Regions from separate parts of the Paenibacillus larvae subsp. larvae genome, predicted to be linked through region 2. Evidence: riboswitches for the same ligand, from Rfam matches in the RefSeq annotation. Region 2 holds a riboswitch; the other holds the start of a gene.
What was found. Region 2 has a riboswitch for magnesium ahead of rodA (rod shape-determining protein RodA). Riboswitches for the same ligand answer to the same signal wherever they lie in the genome.
Positions count from the first base shown of each region.

Region 1: it holds a riboswitch for magnesium, as region 2 does, so the genes downstream of both, mgtA (magnesium-translocating P-type ATPase) here and rodA (rod shape-determining protein RodA) in region 2, are expected to answer to the same signal.

Region 1 is NZ_CP019687.1:862,074-870,388, forward strand. Features, by position in the region: partial or broken gene BXP28_RS04585 (esterase/lipase family protein) at 1-25, shown strand, start outside; gene BXP28_RS04590 (MFS transporter) at 278-853, opposite strand; M-box (ykoK) riboswitch at 1,248-1,423, shown strand; gene mgtA (magnesium-translocating P-type ATPase) at 1,796-4,444, shown strand; gene mgtE (magnesium transporter) at 4,552-5,886, shown strand; partial or broken gene BXP28_RS04610 (flavodoxin) at 6,096-6,541, shown strand; gene BXP28_RS23905 (ABC transporter permease) at 7,128-7,916, opposite strand; gene BXP28_RS04615 (ABC transporter ATP-binding protein) at 7,919-8,315, opposite strand, start outside.
Region 2 is NZ_CP019687.1:1,139,155-1,147,469, forward strand. Features, by position in the region: gene treR (trehalose operon repressor) at 345-1,067, opposite strand; partial or broken gene msrA (peptide-methionine (S)-S-oxide reductase MsrA) at 1,526-2,048, shown strand; gene ytaF (sporulation membrane protein YtaF) at 2,201-2,827, opposite strand; gene BXP28_RS05730 (DUF1232 domain-containing protein) at 2,958-3,608, shown strand; gene rodA (rod shape-determining protein RodA) at 3,588-4,745, opposite strand; M-box (ykoK) riboswitch at 5,053-5,225, opposite strand; gene BXP28_RS05740 (response regulator transcription factor) at 5,528-7,129, opposite strand; gene BXP28_RS05745 (cache domain-containing sensor histidine kinase) at 7,126-8,315, opposite strand, start outside.

The DNA.
Region 1 (8,315 bases), 280 kb from region 2:
AAGATTGGCCAATTTGCCGCAATAATTAGTCCGTCATGAAGTGTTTACTGAGCCATATTCAAATCCGCTTCGTTGAGGCGGGAATATGGCTCTACATTTTTCAATAGAAACGATTGATTTTATTTATGATTATCGCGATAGAACAGGATGAATAAGATGCTTCCGGAAACTATAAGTACAATAAAAATGAGCATCATATTACTAAAAAGGTTAGCAGCCTGGACGGTTACAGAAGGAATCAGCGGAAAGTTCAACCATGATTTTGCCAGCAAACCCCCTACCCCGGCAATGCCGATACCTTCGGACAGGAAGCAGATAAAATTAAGCATGCCATACCGGAACCTGCTTCATCGGGTTTCAGCGCCTTCGCAGCACTTGCGGAAATAACGGTTTTGACAAATGAAAGACCGCCAAACGTAAGAATCATGGTTCCCGCGATATGCCAAGGTGTCCGGTCTGTATAGAAAAATACGACCAGAAAGCCGGCGATAATATGTCCCCGGCGGTCAGCCAGCATCCCCCGAGCATTCCGAATAAGATTACACTTAATGTACCCGGAAATAGAATACTGCTTCCGATGAGGCCGGTCGGCATATTGATAGACCTCCCTCATTAAATAAGGCACCATGGAAATAAAACCGGCAACTGTGCCGAGCAGTAGGGCACCAATGAGAACACCCGAGATATACCTTTTGTTCCGGAACAGGAACGGTTCAAGAAAAGGTTCACGCTGCCTGCGGGTATGACAGGCGAGGAGAACGAACCAAACTATACTTGAAGCCAGATATACCCAATGGTACATTGTCGTGAATAACGCAAATGAAAGAATGCCGACGGATACCAGGCGTGACATAACAGGCCGATGACCGAACCAAAACCGTAGGTCAACATACCGAATTGCAGCATTTTTTTGATACCGGAACGAATCCGGGAATACGTATTTTATTTTGTTGTTGCACTTTCATTTAACCCCTTTAAAATGCGGGGAAAGTGCAGTTTACAGGGTCAATTATGTGTGTTCCCCTATAGATTGTACCCTTTCAGGTTTGTTTTGCCGCATGTTTACACGCCTCCATAGATCAAGTTGCTTTTAGTTTAACACAGCGGGGCCATTTACTGTAAACCCCTTTGTTTTCATTCGAACAGACTCTTTAATATTTTTCCTGATGATTATCCGGAAGACAAAAAATAAAGAAAAAAACCATTGACAATTATACAGGTCTCTATTACAATGCAGAAAGAACTTCATAAGACCTCGTTAGGTGAGGCTCCTATGCAAATACAGGCCACTGCCCAGAAATATCGAAAGATGCCCATGGGTAGAACAGGGATTGCCGGATTAAGGCTTTTCATAATGTGGCTAAGGGAAGGATACCTTCTCTTTACGTTGCATAGTGCCAAAACTCAACCAGGGGGAACGGCAGCTATTTTTGCGTGCGAATTCTATACCCCTGGTCTGAACCAGGGGTTTTCTGGTTGTTCAGATTTTCAGAGCCGTTTTGTTTAAGTGATTAATCATGAGACTTATGACTTGAATTTAAAGGGGGGAGAAACCATGGACGGGAGTCCAAGCAGGCAAACGATAATGATAGACAGATACAGGTCCTGGTCAAAGAGAGCGGATCGGTTCTTTTTATTGCAGATGGAATACCCGTTGACACGGATGACTCCTTCCTTATGGCAAGGGTTATTTGAGTATGCACTTCTGAGTAAAGAGAAACCATAAAGATCCGGCAGCTCCTCCTGATACAGGGGGATTTTTTTTGTGGTTTTTTTTGAAAGGAGAGAGAACAACATGACCTTTTTCGGTAACAAACAATGCCAAACGGATTTGAACAACAAAAAAATCAGCGATCATCTGATAGAAATGTTTATTTGCCACGAGGAAGATTTGCTGGAACAGTACAGGACCAGCAGAATAAGCGGATTAACGGAGAAGGAAGCGGTAAAACGTCTTAAAGAATACGGCCCCAATCATATCACCCATGAAAAGTTGCCGGCCTGGTACATTCAACTACTGTCCTGCTTTAAGAATCCGTTTATACTCATTCTTCTCGGATTGGCTTTGTTTTCTTATCTGACAGATGACATTGAAGCCGTGCTGATTATAAGTACGATGGTCACCATTAGCGTTCTCATTACGTTTACCCAGGAATTCCGCTCGATGCGGATGGCAGAGAAACTGAAAGAAATGGTGAAAACGACAGTAACCGTCATGCGAAACGGAGAATACCGGGAAATAAATATGGAAGAACTTGTTCCCGGCGACAGGATTCGTTTATCTGCCGGGGATTTGGTTCCGGCTGATGTCCGGCTGCTGGCAGCCAAAGATCTATCTGTAGGAGAATCAGTTCTTACAGGAGAATCAATGCCTGTGGAAAAACGGGATATTCCTAATGGCGGATTAATCAAAGCAAAGCGAAAACTGCTGGAAAAAGCAAACGCACTAGAACTTGATAACATGTGTTACATGGGAACGAATGTGAACAGCGGCACAGCTGAGGCTTTGGTCGTAGCAACGGGAAGTTCCACTTATTTCGGTTCCATGGCAGGGACATTGACTGCAAAAAGACCTCTTACCAGCTTTGACCGGGGTGTTACCAGCATTACGTATATTTTGATTCGTTTTATGCTTATTATGGTTCCGATTATCTTTTTCATCAATGGTTTTACCAAGGGTGACTGGTGGGAAGCCATGTTTTTCGGTTTGTCTGTGGCGGTTGGATTGACGCCGGAAATGCTGCCGGTAATTGTTACCGCCAACCTGGCTAAAGGCGCTAATACGATGTCCAAACATAAAGTGGTAGTCAAGAAGCTGAATGCCATTCAAAATTTAGGGGCCATGGATATCCTCTGTACGGATAAGACCGGTACCCTCACTAGAGACAAAATCATTTTAGAGACTTATCAGGATATAAACGGGAACGAAAATAAAGAGGTACTGACCTACGCTTATCTCAATAGTTTCCATCAAACCGGATTAAAAAATCTGCTCGATGTTGCTGTGCTGGAGCATGCAGAGTTAACAGAAGTTTTGGGATCTGAAAAATACTATACCAAAGTGGACGAAATTCCTTTTGATTTTCACCGCCGCAGAATGTCTGTAGTGGTGAGTAAGCAGGGGAATGGGCATGTGCTCATTTGTAAAGGTGCCGTGGAAGAGATGCTCAGCATATGTACACATGCCTACAATGACGGAAAAGCGGTAGAGTTTACGGAGGAACTATCCCTTACTGTCCAAAACAAGGTACGGCAGATGAATGCGGATGGACTAAGGGTTGTGGGTGTAGCTGTGAAGCATGCAGCCGGAAACCGGGAAGTTTACGGCATCCAGGATGAGCAGGATTTGGTTCTGGTCGGAATGATCGGGTTCCTGGACCCGCCGAAAGAGAGTTCTGCAGATGCTATCAGGGCCCTTAGGGAAAATGGTGTGACAGTAAAAGTGCTGACAGGTGATAACGCGGAAGTCACACGCAAAGTTTGTCAGGATGTCGGTATAGAAGTGAAAGATATTATACTGGGTACAGATCTGATTGGATTAACCGGCTCCCAGCTGGCGGAAAAAGCGGAGAAGTATAACGTGTTCGCGAAGTTGAACCCGCATCAGAAGTCAGAGCTGGTCCGCGCGCTGCAAAGCAAAGGGCATACGGTTGGTTTTATGGGTGACGGCATTAACGATGCCGCTTCCCTGAAGGATGCCGATATTGGTATTTCTGTCGATACGGCAGTGGATATAGCCAAAGAATCCGCAGATATTATCCTGCTGGAAAAAAGCTTGATGGTTTTGGAAAAAGGCATTCTGGAAGGCAGAAGAACCTTCGGGAATATCATCAAATATATCAAAATGACCACAAGCTCTAATTTCGGTAATGTGTTTAGTGTGCTTGGGGCAAGTGCTTTTCTGCCGTTTCTTCCTATGCTGCCGATTCATTTGCTTATTCAAAACCTGTTTTACGATATTTCACAAATTGCGATTCCCTGGGATAACCTGGATAAGGAATTTTTGAAAAAACCCCGGAACTGGGATGCGAAATCAGTAGGAAGGTTTATGTTCTTCGTAGGCCCCACCAGCTCGATCTTCGATTATTTGACATTTGGTCTGATGTATTTTGTCTTTGCTGCCCATACACCGGCAGATCAGGCTTTGTTCCACTCGGGCTGGTTTATTGAAGGACTGCTCTCACAAACCTTAATCGTGCATATGATCCGGACAGAGAAGATTCCTTTCATTCAAAGCAGGGCCAGTCTGCCTGTGCTAGTCATGACAATCGTCATAGCGGCTGCCGGCATAGCGATTCCTTTCTCGGCATTCGGCGAAGCTATCGGTCTTGTTCCGCTTCCGCTGACCTACTTCCCATGGCTTGTTGCCATTCTGCTTGGTTATGCGCTTCTCACACAAGGTGTGAAAACGTGGTATATCCGCAAATTTAAAGAATGGTTATAAGAATGAATCAATTTCATAATGCAACTTCGGATGGAAATCTAAGTTATGAAATTGATTCGAATACGATTTCGTTGAAAGAAAATAATACTTCTAAAGGAGGGAGTATCATGAAACATATTTTACAGCAATTACTCCATTCAAAGGATATTACTTTACAAAAAGACCTGCTATACCAAAATTCCTTTGATATTGCCAAAGAATTAAAAACTTGTTCTCATAAGGACCAAGTCACTCTTATTGAATTATTCCCGATTGAAAATGGTGCCCAGATTATTAGTCATCTTACTCCTGAAGAACAATACCGTATTCTAACTCATCTGTCTGACGATAAAGCAAAGCTATTATTTGACAAGCAATCAATTGACGATATTGTGGATGTACTATTGGCCCTTCATCCGAATCAGGCTGAACGTTTGATGGATTATTTACCAAAAGAAACCCAGCAAAACATAAAAAAGCTGATGGAATACTCACCCGAAACAGCCGGAGGTCATGTTACGACTGATTATATTGCGGCCAGAGAACATTGGTCAGTCAAAGATACCCTTTCCCATATAAGAAAAATTGGTGACAGGCTGGAATCCCTTTCTTATATTTATGTTCTTGATAGTCTTGGACACTTGAATGGCGTTGTTTCCATTAGACAATTATTGTTAAGAAAAGAAGATACGGTATTATCAGACATTATGAATCAATCTGTGATTTCAGTGAATGCAGATTCAGATCAACAAGAAGCTGCACAAAAACTGACGGATTATAACTTTGCGGCACTCCCTGTGACAACATCTGATAACCGTATGATCGGCATTATTACGTTTGATGATGCCATCGATGTGATTCAAGATGAAGCAACGAAAGACATTCATCAATTAGGAGGAAGTTCCCCTCTTAATACTCCATATTTCGAAACTTCGGTTTGGACTGTTTTTCGTAAACGTATAGGCTGGTTATTACTTCTTTTTGTAGCTGAAGCATACACCTCAACTATTCTAAGCCATTATGAAGACGTGCTTTCCCAGGTAGTTGCGCTCGCTTTCTTTATTCCCTTGTTAGTCGGGACCGGAGGTAATATTGGCACTCAAGTTACCGCTACACTCATCCGTGCAATAAGTCTTGGTGAAGTGAAAATTAAGCATATATTGCGTGTCATGGGAAAAGAGGCCTTAACGGGACTTTTACTTGGATGTGCATTAGGAATAGCCATGTTAATTCGTTCCAGTATTATGGGACCCAGTGTAGGAATAGAAGTTGCTCAAGTCGTATCCATTACAGTATTATGTATTATTGTTTGGTCTTCACTTGTAGCATCTGTCTTACCTATACTGCTAACTAAGTTAAAGCTTGATCCGGCGGTCGTTTCCGGACCATTTATTACAACATTTGTTGATGGAACAGGATTAATTATATATTTCACTGTTGCAACAATACTCTTAAATCTATGAAGTCGGTTTACTTAATATTGTGAAATTTGATTATGTTCCGGCATGAACAAGTGGAAGTGATTTCTTCTACTTGTTTTTTTAAAACTGGCCAGAATATTCCCCGACAAGTTTTTTGAGAAAAAGACTTCCGTATTGAAGAATGATTTCTTTTCCGTTACAATACTTAATGATAATGAAAATCATTATCAATTATGAACGGAGGGATTCTGTTGAGCAAGATCGTATTGGTTTATGTCAGTTTAACCGGAAATACAGAGGAAATGGCGGACGCTATTAGTGAAGGCATTCGGGAAACCGGTCTGGAACTGACTGTTAAAGAAGTGATAGATGCATCCGCCAATGAATTGGAAGATTATCAGGGTATTATACTGGGAGCTTATACTTGGGGGATGGAGAACTTCCTGACGAATTTCTTGATTTTTACGAAGAGATGGAGGATATTGAACTAAACGGACGGATCTCCGCGGTTTTTGGTTCTGCTGATTCTTCTTACGCCCAGTTTGGAGCTGCGGTTGATCTGCTGCTTGACAAACTTAACGAGAATGTTCTGGAAGGATTTAAAATTGAATTAAGTCCTTCCAAAGAGGAGAAGGAAGCGTGCAAAGCATTTGGGAGAAAGTTTGCTGAGATTTTACAATCAGAAGATAATAAATAAACAGGAAAAAACGGTGAACAGAAATGCGCTTTTTGTCACAGCAAAAATCGGCAAAACAAGCTAACCTGTTATTTGAACCATCCTGTTTTACCATCTTACCTTTTATTTCTGGTTTAACTCCTGTCCCCTTACTAAGGAAAACAGGGGTCCTTTTTTTATAGTTCTAAGATTGGCTAAAATTCACCTTCGTTTTTACACTTGAAAAAATAACATGGGTAACCGTTTGGTCGTAGGCAGAGATTTCGTTACGGCTTTGAATATTGCATAGCCAAAGGGAAGCCTGATCCCCGGTATTATGATGAAAAAACATCAAGGAAACATTCGCTTGTATTGGCAGTGCAGCGGTTTCCGCTACACTGCTTTCTGTTGTTTTGCAAGTTTCGCCAGCTTGTGCTGCTGATCAGATCTTTCGATCTCTTCAGAAGTGGAGACATTAATCACAACTACCCATGTGGCATATGCTCAACTTTCTGCGTGCTTTTCCATGCTCTTTGACTGGCTTAAAAATACGGATTTTCTTAGCTTGTTGCGAAGTTCCTGAACTCTGTCCTACTGCACCTGCTCAATAATTGCCGGATGGGTACAATTACTCTGATCGTAATGCACGAACAGGGTCTTTTTTTGCTGCCATCCTTGAAGGAATAAGTCCTGCTATAAGTGTCAGCACCATACTTCCGAGTATCAGCACTATTGCGGATATCGGGTTGAGGTTTGCAAGGTTCGGAATATTTGCAAGTCCTTTAATAACCATATTGATTGGAAGAATAAGCAGATAGGATAACCCTACACCTAGGAGCCCTGCGATGCAACCCACAATCATGGTCTCTGCATTAAACACCCTTCCGATATCTTTTTTGCGCGCACCTACACTTCTGAGTATGCCAATTTCCTTTGTGCGTTCCAGCACAGATATATAGGTGATTATACCAATCATAATGGTGGAAACCAAAAGCGAAATCGCTGCAAATCCTATAAGGACATAGCTTATTGTCTTAATAAGCGAATTCATCATGTTGTTTATCGTTTCGGCAAGGTCGGTATAAATCACTTTGTTTTCATCGGCCTTGCCCGTGTTATAGCTATCCAAATAGGTTTTGATTTTGTCCTTGCTGGCAAAATCTTTCGGATAAATGTTAATGGCAGTTGGCGTTGTATTAGCGCCTAAGCTTTGCAGTCTTGCTTTTTTGGCGTCATCGTTAGCAAAAGGAGTGTTAAGAATAATGTCCTTATCTGACGCTTTTTGTGCTATTGCCACGTCCGACTTGCTTGCATTATCAACAATGTAGTCGGTCAAAGCTGTAGGATATACGATACCCTCTGATAAAAAGTTGCTTGGCGCGCCATCCTTAACACGCAAAATTCCTGTGATTGTCAAATCTAAGCCCACATTGCTGTCATATAAGTTTTCATAGTTTGCCGCTGGTATTGCACTGTATAGGCCATCCGCATTTTTGTGTAAAAATTGTTATTCGGAATTACCTTGAGTATTTTTTTACCGATAAAGTCTGATAACTTATATTCCTTAGTGTTAGAATTCATGCCTAATTTTTCTAAGAAATGCGAGTCCAGCCTATTATATTCATCAACAACAAGTGCGACTTCATTTTTTTTGGAAGGCAGGCGGCTTCCTTCACCAATCAGGTCATAGTTACCCAGGATAAAGTCTTTGTTGTCGGGCATTTCAGACCAATATTTATTGTTAGCGCCGGTAATCGTTTCTCTAATGTTGCCGGTGTAAGCTGTGGTGTTGAATTTTTGTACAGAGCTTTCGCCT
Region 2 (8,315 bases):
CACTTGTCTAGACAAGTCCAAAACAGTTAATAAAAATGTCAAACTTTCTCCCTTGTTCTATTCTGTCCCTTGCCATTGATCTTTCTTACATCACCCTAGCGTCAACATCCCCTTTATTCAGGAAGAGGTATGGGGGCTTGAACAAAGCTCTTGAAGCAAACTCTGAACCAAGTTCTTGAATTAAGCTTTTAAACCAAACCTTTCAATATACTCAAATCTCATTACCGGCTTAGCAGGATTGCTTTTCTGAACGAGGGGGAGAGTGGAACCAGGAAATTGACACAGATAATTTGTGCTGCTGGAAGTAATACACGCTCTCCGAAATTTGCGAACAAAAAAACCGCCTAACGGCGGCGGGCAAAATCGGTAAAAATGAATCGTTCCGGGTGGTGGCGCGATTCAGTATATTCAAATAATGTCCCATCGGATAAATGGACGAAGTTTTTAACCACGGCAACAAATCCGTAAGATTCCATATCCAGGTATTCACGATCCTTGACCGTGACCGGTTCAACCTGAATAATTCGTTGGGAAAATCCGATTTTAAGCCCTAATTGCTGTTCCATATATTCATAGATAGAGTCCTTCGCTATATCTTCTGTTAATCCGGTCAGTTTTTCTTTCAGGAAGTAATTGATGTCGAAAATGATACGCTCTCCATCAAGCTCACGTATTCTATGCAAGCAATAGACTTCTTCCCCCAGCGGCAGTCGGGTTTTGTCATGAAGTTCCTGTGTAATGATCATCTCCGTAAAGAACGGTACTAAAGTGACAAAAGACTGACCGTTATTTTCGCTGGCTTCTTTAAAACTGACCAGTCCGCCAAATGAAAATGTAATAGCATTCCTTTCCAGAACGTAAACCCCTTTGCCCGGATGCCGGTTAACCATACCTTCTTCAACTAAAAGATCCAAGGCACTCCGTATCGTTCCCCGGCTTGTCTTATAGATGCTGCAAAATTCATGTTCCGAAGGCAGTTTATGTCCAGGTCCGAATTCACCTGAAAGTATTTTTTCTTTGATATCTTCATAAATGGCCATATAGCGTTTGTTTATTTGCTGTTTCATGTAAAAAATCCCCCATAATTTCTGTCCAAAATAAATCCTGTCCAGTTCTCATGTTAACTTATTATTCCGATTCGTCAAGCCGGCTATTCCATAATTTGCTATCAAGATCATTTTTCATATAATGATAGCTATGGTTTTTATTACCTTTCTAATTTTTTGTTAAATGGAATGACCAATATAAAGACGAATGTGGGGGTATTTATCGGAGGCGCTTCCAGTTTACATTTGCTGATCGAAGTTCATCGTGATACCAGTGATCATCAATGAATCGAGAAAGCCAAAAAAGTTGGGGTAAAAGTATTTCCAACTTCTATTTATTGGTTGAACGAAAACAAGAAGCCTGTTATACTCCACTGATATTCTGGCATAAAGGAACTCGTTTGCCCTCTCCGTTTATCCATTGTATAGTTAAAATAAGATCTTTAGAGATACTAATCAGGCAGAGGAGATAAAAACGAATGGAGAAAGCCACATTTGCAGGGGGTTGTTTTTGGTGCATGGTGACCCCCTTTGAAGAGCTTCCCGGGATTCATGGGATCTTATCGGGTTATACAGGGGGAACCAAGGAAAGTCCCACGTACGAAGAAGTCAAAACCGGTACAACCGGACATGCCGAAGCCGTTCAGATCACGTTTGATCCGGAGTTATTTCCTTATGAACGGCTGCTGGAACTGTTTTGGCAGCAGATCGACCCTACTGATGCGGAGGGGCAATTCCATGACAGGGGCCCGCAATACCTCACCGCCATATATTACCACAACGAAAAACAGCGTGAGCTTGCACTTCAATCCAAACTAAGACTGGAGCAGAGCGGCCGCTTCAATAAACCTATCGTAACCGAAATTACAGCTGCCCGGCCTTTCTACCCCGCTGAGGAGTATCATCAAAATTATCATAAGAAACAACCAAAGCATTACGAGGAAGACAGGGAAAAATCGGGCAGGGAATGCTTACATCAATAAACATTGGCATGATCTTTAAATAATAGTTACACAGTAATTTGATAAATTTTAAAAGCTAAAACCAAAAGCGTCATGCCACGCTTTTGGTTTTTTTAGATTCCTCTACTTCGTCATAATAGAATTCATTCAGCATAATCTATTGACGAGTAGCCTTATTTTCGGCTGTTGCCTTTAAAAGATTGCGTTGATGGCAATGAAAATTAAAATAACCCCGCTTAATAAGGTTCCAAACTGTCCCAGACTGAATGATCCAATACGGATTCCAGCTGCTCTTTTCCCGACGGCTACTCCTACCCAGACTGTAACAAAACTTCCTATTGATGCGGTTAAGGAAATCGCAAGAGGTGATAATCCTAGCAACCCAGCCCCAACACCATTAGTAACCGCATTTGCTGAGAGCGCTACCCCCAAAAGAATAGACTCTCCGTATCCAATATCTCCCGACTTATTAGTATCGGCTCTTTCCGGGTTTTGCAGTATTCCTTTCACGCTAAGTGCCGAAGTCTCCTTTTCCAGATCAGCTTTTTGCTGTTTCCGGGGGACGGCTAATAACATGATACGGATCCCAATAATAAAAAGTAGAAATGCTCCAACCAAGGCAGGGAATATACCAGGAAGCACCCTAGATAACCATTGGCCACCTAAAATCCCGATTTCACTAAAGAGAAAACAGATAACCGCAATAATTAGATTTGAAACAAATCCGATGTGAATCTTGCGAATGCCGTAAGAAATACCTACACCCAAGTTATCCAGACTTGAAGATATTGCAAAACCCGCAACAATCAGCCATGTCATGATGATTCACTCCTTTGCTCTTTTTGTAATATCATCATATTGAGTGTGTTGAAAAAAGTGCCTGGCCGTTTCTTAAAATGTTGAGATTTCTTCAACAGTCAAGTCCATTTCATTGAAGGAGTGAAGATGAATGAACAAAAACTGGAATAATCCTGATCTTGGTTCCACCATAAAAGCACTCTTGAAGGAACGTTCCTTGTCCATGAGAAAGCTTAGTGCCTTAACCGGTATAGATACAGCAACAATTTCACGGATAGTGAATGGCAAACAGGCAGCTAAGCCGGACCATTTAAAAGTCTTCGCCCTGCATCTTGGAGTCCCTGTAGAACGGTTATTCCAAGCTGCCGGTTATGATGTTGGAACTAATAAGACCAGTACAGAAATTGGAATCCATACTTCCATTAACAGAATTAAGGAAGTGCTTCAGTCCTCTAATTTCTTTGATTATGAGCTTACAACCGAACTCGTTCAGAAGGAACTTTTTAAATACGAGCAGTATGCCTTAACGGAAGAAGGCCAGCGGGTTATCCATAATGAATTCTCCTCAAAAGTAGAGAAAGTCAATGGTTCGGGGCCGTTCATAGACGAATTAAGGCAGATGCACGAATTATTTTGTTCCCGGGAAGTTTCGCAAGATACAAGGGCAATTGCGGGCAGTGCTCTGCTTTATTTTATTTTGTCCGCTGACATTATTCCCGATTACGTCTTCCCTATTGGTTATCTGGATGATGCCATCGCCGTCCAAATGGTGCGCAACCGATTATCCGAGGAGTCTTCGTAAACGGAAACCCTCCCATAATAGAGGCTGATCATGGTGAATCCTTACGCTCATTACTAATCCCATTGCAATCATATTGGTAAACAGGGAACTGCCACCATAACTAATGAAAGGAAGGGATATGCCCGTTAATGGAAGTATACCAATGTGCATTGCTATATTCTCAAATATTTGAAATGTGAACATGGAAATAATACCTACTATCAAGTAAGTACCGGAGAGATCCTTACATTGTATGGCAATCTGGATCATCCTGTAGATGAAAATCATGTAAAGCATTAAAAGGATCGATGAACCTACAAATCCAAACTCCTCTCCTATGACTACAAAAATAGAATCTGAATAATCATAGGGAACGAATCCTCCCTGAACGTAGCTGCCCTGTAGATACCCTTTCCCATACAGTTCACCTGTTCCTATTGCTATGATAGAATTGCGAACATGCCAGCTCTTATCTGGATTACTGGAAGGATCTAAAAAGGTTTGAATACGATCCATTTGATGGGGTTTTACGAATTTGGACAACAATTCCGGGTTGCTTGAATGTAGAAGGATGATGCCGCTGATGATCACGGTTAAAAGAGCTGCCCCTAAAGCCAGGTGTGCCACCTTTAAATTTCCTATCCAAATCATTCCTAAACAAATAGAAACCAGGACTAACGCCGTTCCAAGATCGGGCTGCTTGAATATCTGGTAAAAAGGGATAATAGCCAGGACTCCTAGGGGGATAATATCCTTAATAAACCTTAATGGCTGCCCTTCCCTCCTGCTCAAAACATGAGCCAGCACAAGTATTAGTAGTATTTTCATAAGTTCGGATGGCTGAAACTGAAAACTCCCGATTCCGATCCACCGTTTTGAACCATTTATAGATTGTCCCATTACCTGAACTAAAAGCAAAAGTCCAATTCCGATAGTATAAAACAAATAAGAAAAAGAATGGATGATAATCCGGTAATCTGTAAAGGCAACTACAATAAAAGGAATAAAAGATGCAGCATATAAAATTATGTTATTTATGTGCAGATTACCAAAATTGCCCCCGGTAGCAGCACTATAAATGACAAGCGTGCTAAAAAAAATAAAACAACCGAGAATGAACATAATGACAGGATCAATTTTTTTCAATTTGCGAATCATGGTGTAACCCTCATCTCTGTACAAATGATTGTAGGCAACAAAAAACTCCCATCCGTTTGGCGGAGTTTTCCTGCTTTATTCGGACTTGTCACCGTTATTTAAGAACAAATCATACTTTCCGCATTACCTGTTAAAACAAGGGCATGATGGGTTAGAGCTTGAAGAATATCGGGACAAACAAAACTTTCCCTCCCGGCGGATTTCCGAATATGATTAGCGCTATTACACGAGTGACCTTTCATAGCTATTCCTCCTCTTTTCATCAAAAAACCCCCGGAAAAACTCCAGAGGTACACAAAAAAGCCTGTCCGTTCCCCCTGGTCTGGTTTTAGCACTATACAACGTAAAGAGTAGAAGCATCTCTTAGCCACCTTAGAAAAAGCCTTAATCCGACAATTTCTGTTCTACCCGTAGGTATCTCTCGATATTTCCGGGCAGTGGCTTTTGTTTGTATAGGAGCCTCACCTAACGAGGATATCTTTTGTTTTTTATACTATCATGCATTAGATACTATTTTACTGAAACGAAATACCTATTTCAAGTCACTTCCCCTTCGGGTTCGCCAGAACGGAGACCTGCTTGCCGTTAACCTGAATCCCTGTTCCCTTTTTGTCCGGCATCCGCCAAATCGCCGAGAAGCTCCTCCAACAGGGCTTTTCTCATATAAATAACGTCTGCTCCCGTCTATCAACATGTAATTCACTAAGGAAGAATCCTCTCGATCAGCCTATTACAACTGATAGGGGTTTCATTACTTTTTTTGTGACTTTTGTCTTCCAAGGCTATGCCTTGATACATCCGGGTGTCGTCCCCCAATACTTACGGAATACCTTGATAAAATAACTCACATCCTTATAACCAAGCTGATAGGCCGTTTCCTGAACTTGGCAGCCTTCCATCAGACACATTCTTGCCTGCTCCATCTTTCTCCCCAGCACATGCTGGGTAAAGGTTTTGCCCGTTTCCTGCTTAAACAGGCGGCTAAGATAAGAAGCATTCACATACAGTCTGTCCGCCACCGTATCCAAAGTCAGATCCTGGTCTATCTCCCTCTCTACTAGTTCAAGGATGGTTTTTACCGTCTGGTGACGTACGGTTTTCCCTTGACTATGTCCGTAGGCCACAATGCTGCGAATGGAGTCCTCAAGCCAATTATAAATATGATCGGGTGTTTTCAGAAGATGAATATTTTGAAAAAAGACCGCATGTTTCCCTACTACTTCTTGAATCCGCCATCCTTGCTTATGAATGAACCGGATTAAGAAACTGGAGAAATACATCACCTGCTCATGGACAGCTTCCAATCCGTTCAGCATGCTCTGACTATCTCTCCATACAGATTCCAGAACTTGAAGAGCACGGCTTTTATCCATAGTATAAAGAGCTATTTCCAGTTCTTTTTCATAGGGAAATGAAATAGCAGGATTATCGGCGGGCGAGCTTCGGACACCCTGGTACGGAAAGGCAATACCACCCCCATAAATCTTCCGGCTCTGGAGTGCCCTGCAAGCTTCCTTATATAATTCATGCAAGCTGTCCAATTCACCTGCTTTACTGCTGATTCCCGCACTAGCCGTCACCTTCAGGCTTTGCTGAATAATTGACAATAGCTTTGAAGTAGTGGAATGTACACCTAGGATAAAGTCCCCACTCCCTTCATTTTTCGGCGCGGTAAAAAGAAGAATGGTCATCCCGAAGGCATCACTGCATACTCTGCATGATTCTGTATCCATCCATTCCTTCGCTACACTCATAAGTTTGTATCTCTTTGGGGGGCTATTAACATTGTTGGTACCCGGTTCTTGATCCACTGCTTGGTCTATATCAATAACGGCAACCGCGTACTGGTTCTCCCTGCTAAGATTCAAGCTTAGCTCCCTGTTCAATTGTTCCCGTTCCGCAGCCCCATAACAGCCCTGAAGGATTTGAATAAAGGCATTATTTTGAAGAGCAGGCAGATTCTCCTTCCATTTTTGCTGCAAAACAGCCATATTATTTCTCTTTTCCATGATTCTGCGAAGCTCCTCCGCTGCTCCAAGCACCGCCTGCAGGATTTCGCGATCCCCGGCCGGCTTCAGCAGATATTTGAAGACGCCAAGTTCAAGGGCTGTCTGGGCGTATGCAAAATTATCATGGCCACTTAAAATAACTGTAATAAGAAGCTTATCTTTCTCTAATATTGTCTTAAGCAGAGTAAGTCCGTCCATCCCCGGGATTTGAATATCCAGGAGCAAAATATCCGTTTTTTTCCGTCCCACATATTTCAAAGCCTCATTTCCGTTGGCCGCAAGTCCAACCACCTCTATCCCATGATCTGACCACGGAATATGATGAGCCAGGCTGCTTCGTAATCGGGGCTCGTCTTCCACAATCAACAGGTTCATGCTAATCGCTCCTTCCCATCCATAATGAATTCGCTCTTACACGAATCAAGAGGAATAAAGAGGGTTATCCGGGTTTCCACGCCTTCTTCGCTTTCTAACTGCAAATCTGCTTTTGGGCCATACATCATTTTAAGCCGGATTAAGACGTTTCGCAGACCATATAAATCTTGGATCGTCCGCTCCATGTCATGAAGAATGGCTGCCTTGTTTTGTGCCAGTGAGCCAAGCTCCTGCTGAATATAATCCAGCCGCTCCCGGTTTATTCCATCCCCGTTATCTTGGACTGACAAAACGAGATATTCTTCCTCCAGATAAGAGGAGATGATCAGTTCTCCTCCCTCCTGTTTTCTCTCCAGTCCATGAAGCAGTGCGTTCTCAACTAACGGCTGCAAAAGCAGTTTGTAAACAGGAATGGTCTTGCTTTCCTCCTGGATCTGATAAGAGACCGTAAAGCTGTCCAAGAAGCGGATTTGCTGAACTCTTATGTAATAATGAAGGTGAGAGATTGTTTCCTCAACCGTAAAAGCTTCCTTGCCCTTATTTAAGCTAAGACGAAAAAAACGGGATAAATTCAGAACCATCTCGCTGATCTCCTCCGCCTCGTAATTTTTTGCCATCCAGTAAATGGAGTCCAGGGTATTGTATAAAAAGTGGGGATTGATCTGCGATTGGAGAAACTTTAATTCCGTGTTGGCAAGCCTTAATTGCTGCTCATAATAATCTTCAATTAAATGTTTCTGATGACGGGCCATCTTGTTATAAGTTTTCATCAGATAGCCGAACTCATCTTTCCGTGTTGTATCCAGCCTCAGATCATAATTCCCGGAACTCAGTTCTTTCATTCCGTATGAAAGCCTGTCAAGGGGAGAGGCAATCCTGATAAAAACCCACCAGGATAAAATAAGGGAAAGCAAAACACTTATGACTATAATAAGATACGTATACGTTCTGACAACACCGGTTTGTCCGTAAATTTCCTGTTCCGGTTGGAGCATCACAAGAGACCATTTATAAGAAGGCAGCTCAGCCTGAATCCGAAGCATCCCTTCTTTTTTCACATTTATGAATCCCGTGCCGCTATCCGGCTGGTCCGATCCGGTTATAATGTTACCGTCCTTTTCAAATAAATACAGATGAGTTCCTGCTGAAGGCAAAGCCGACAGGATTAATTCGTTAAGCTTCTTTT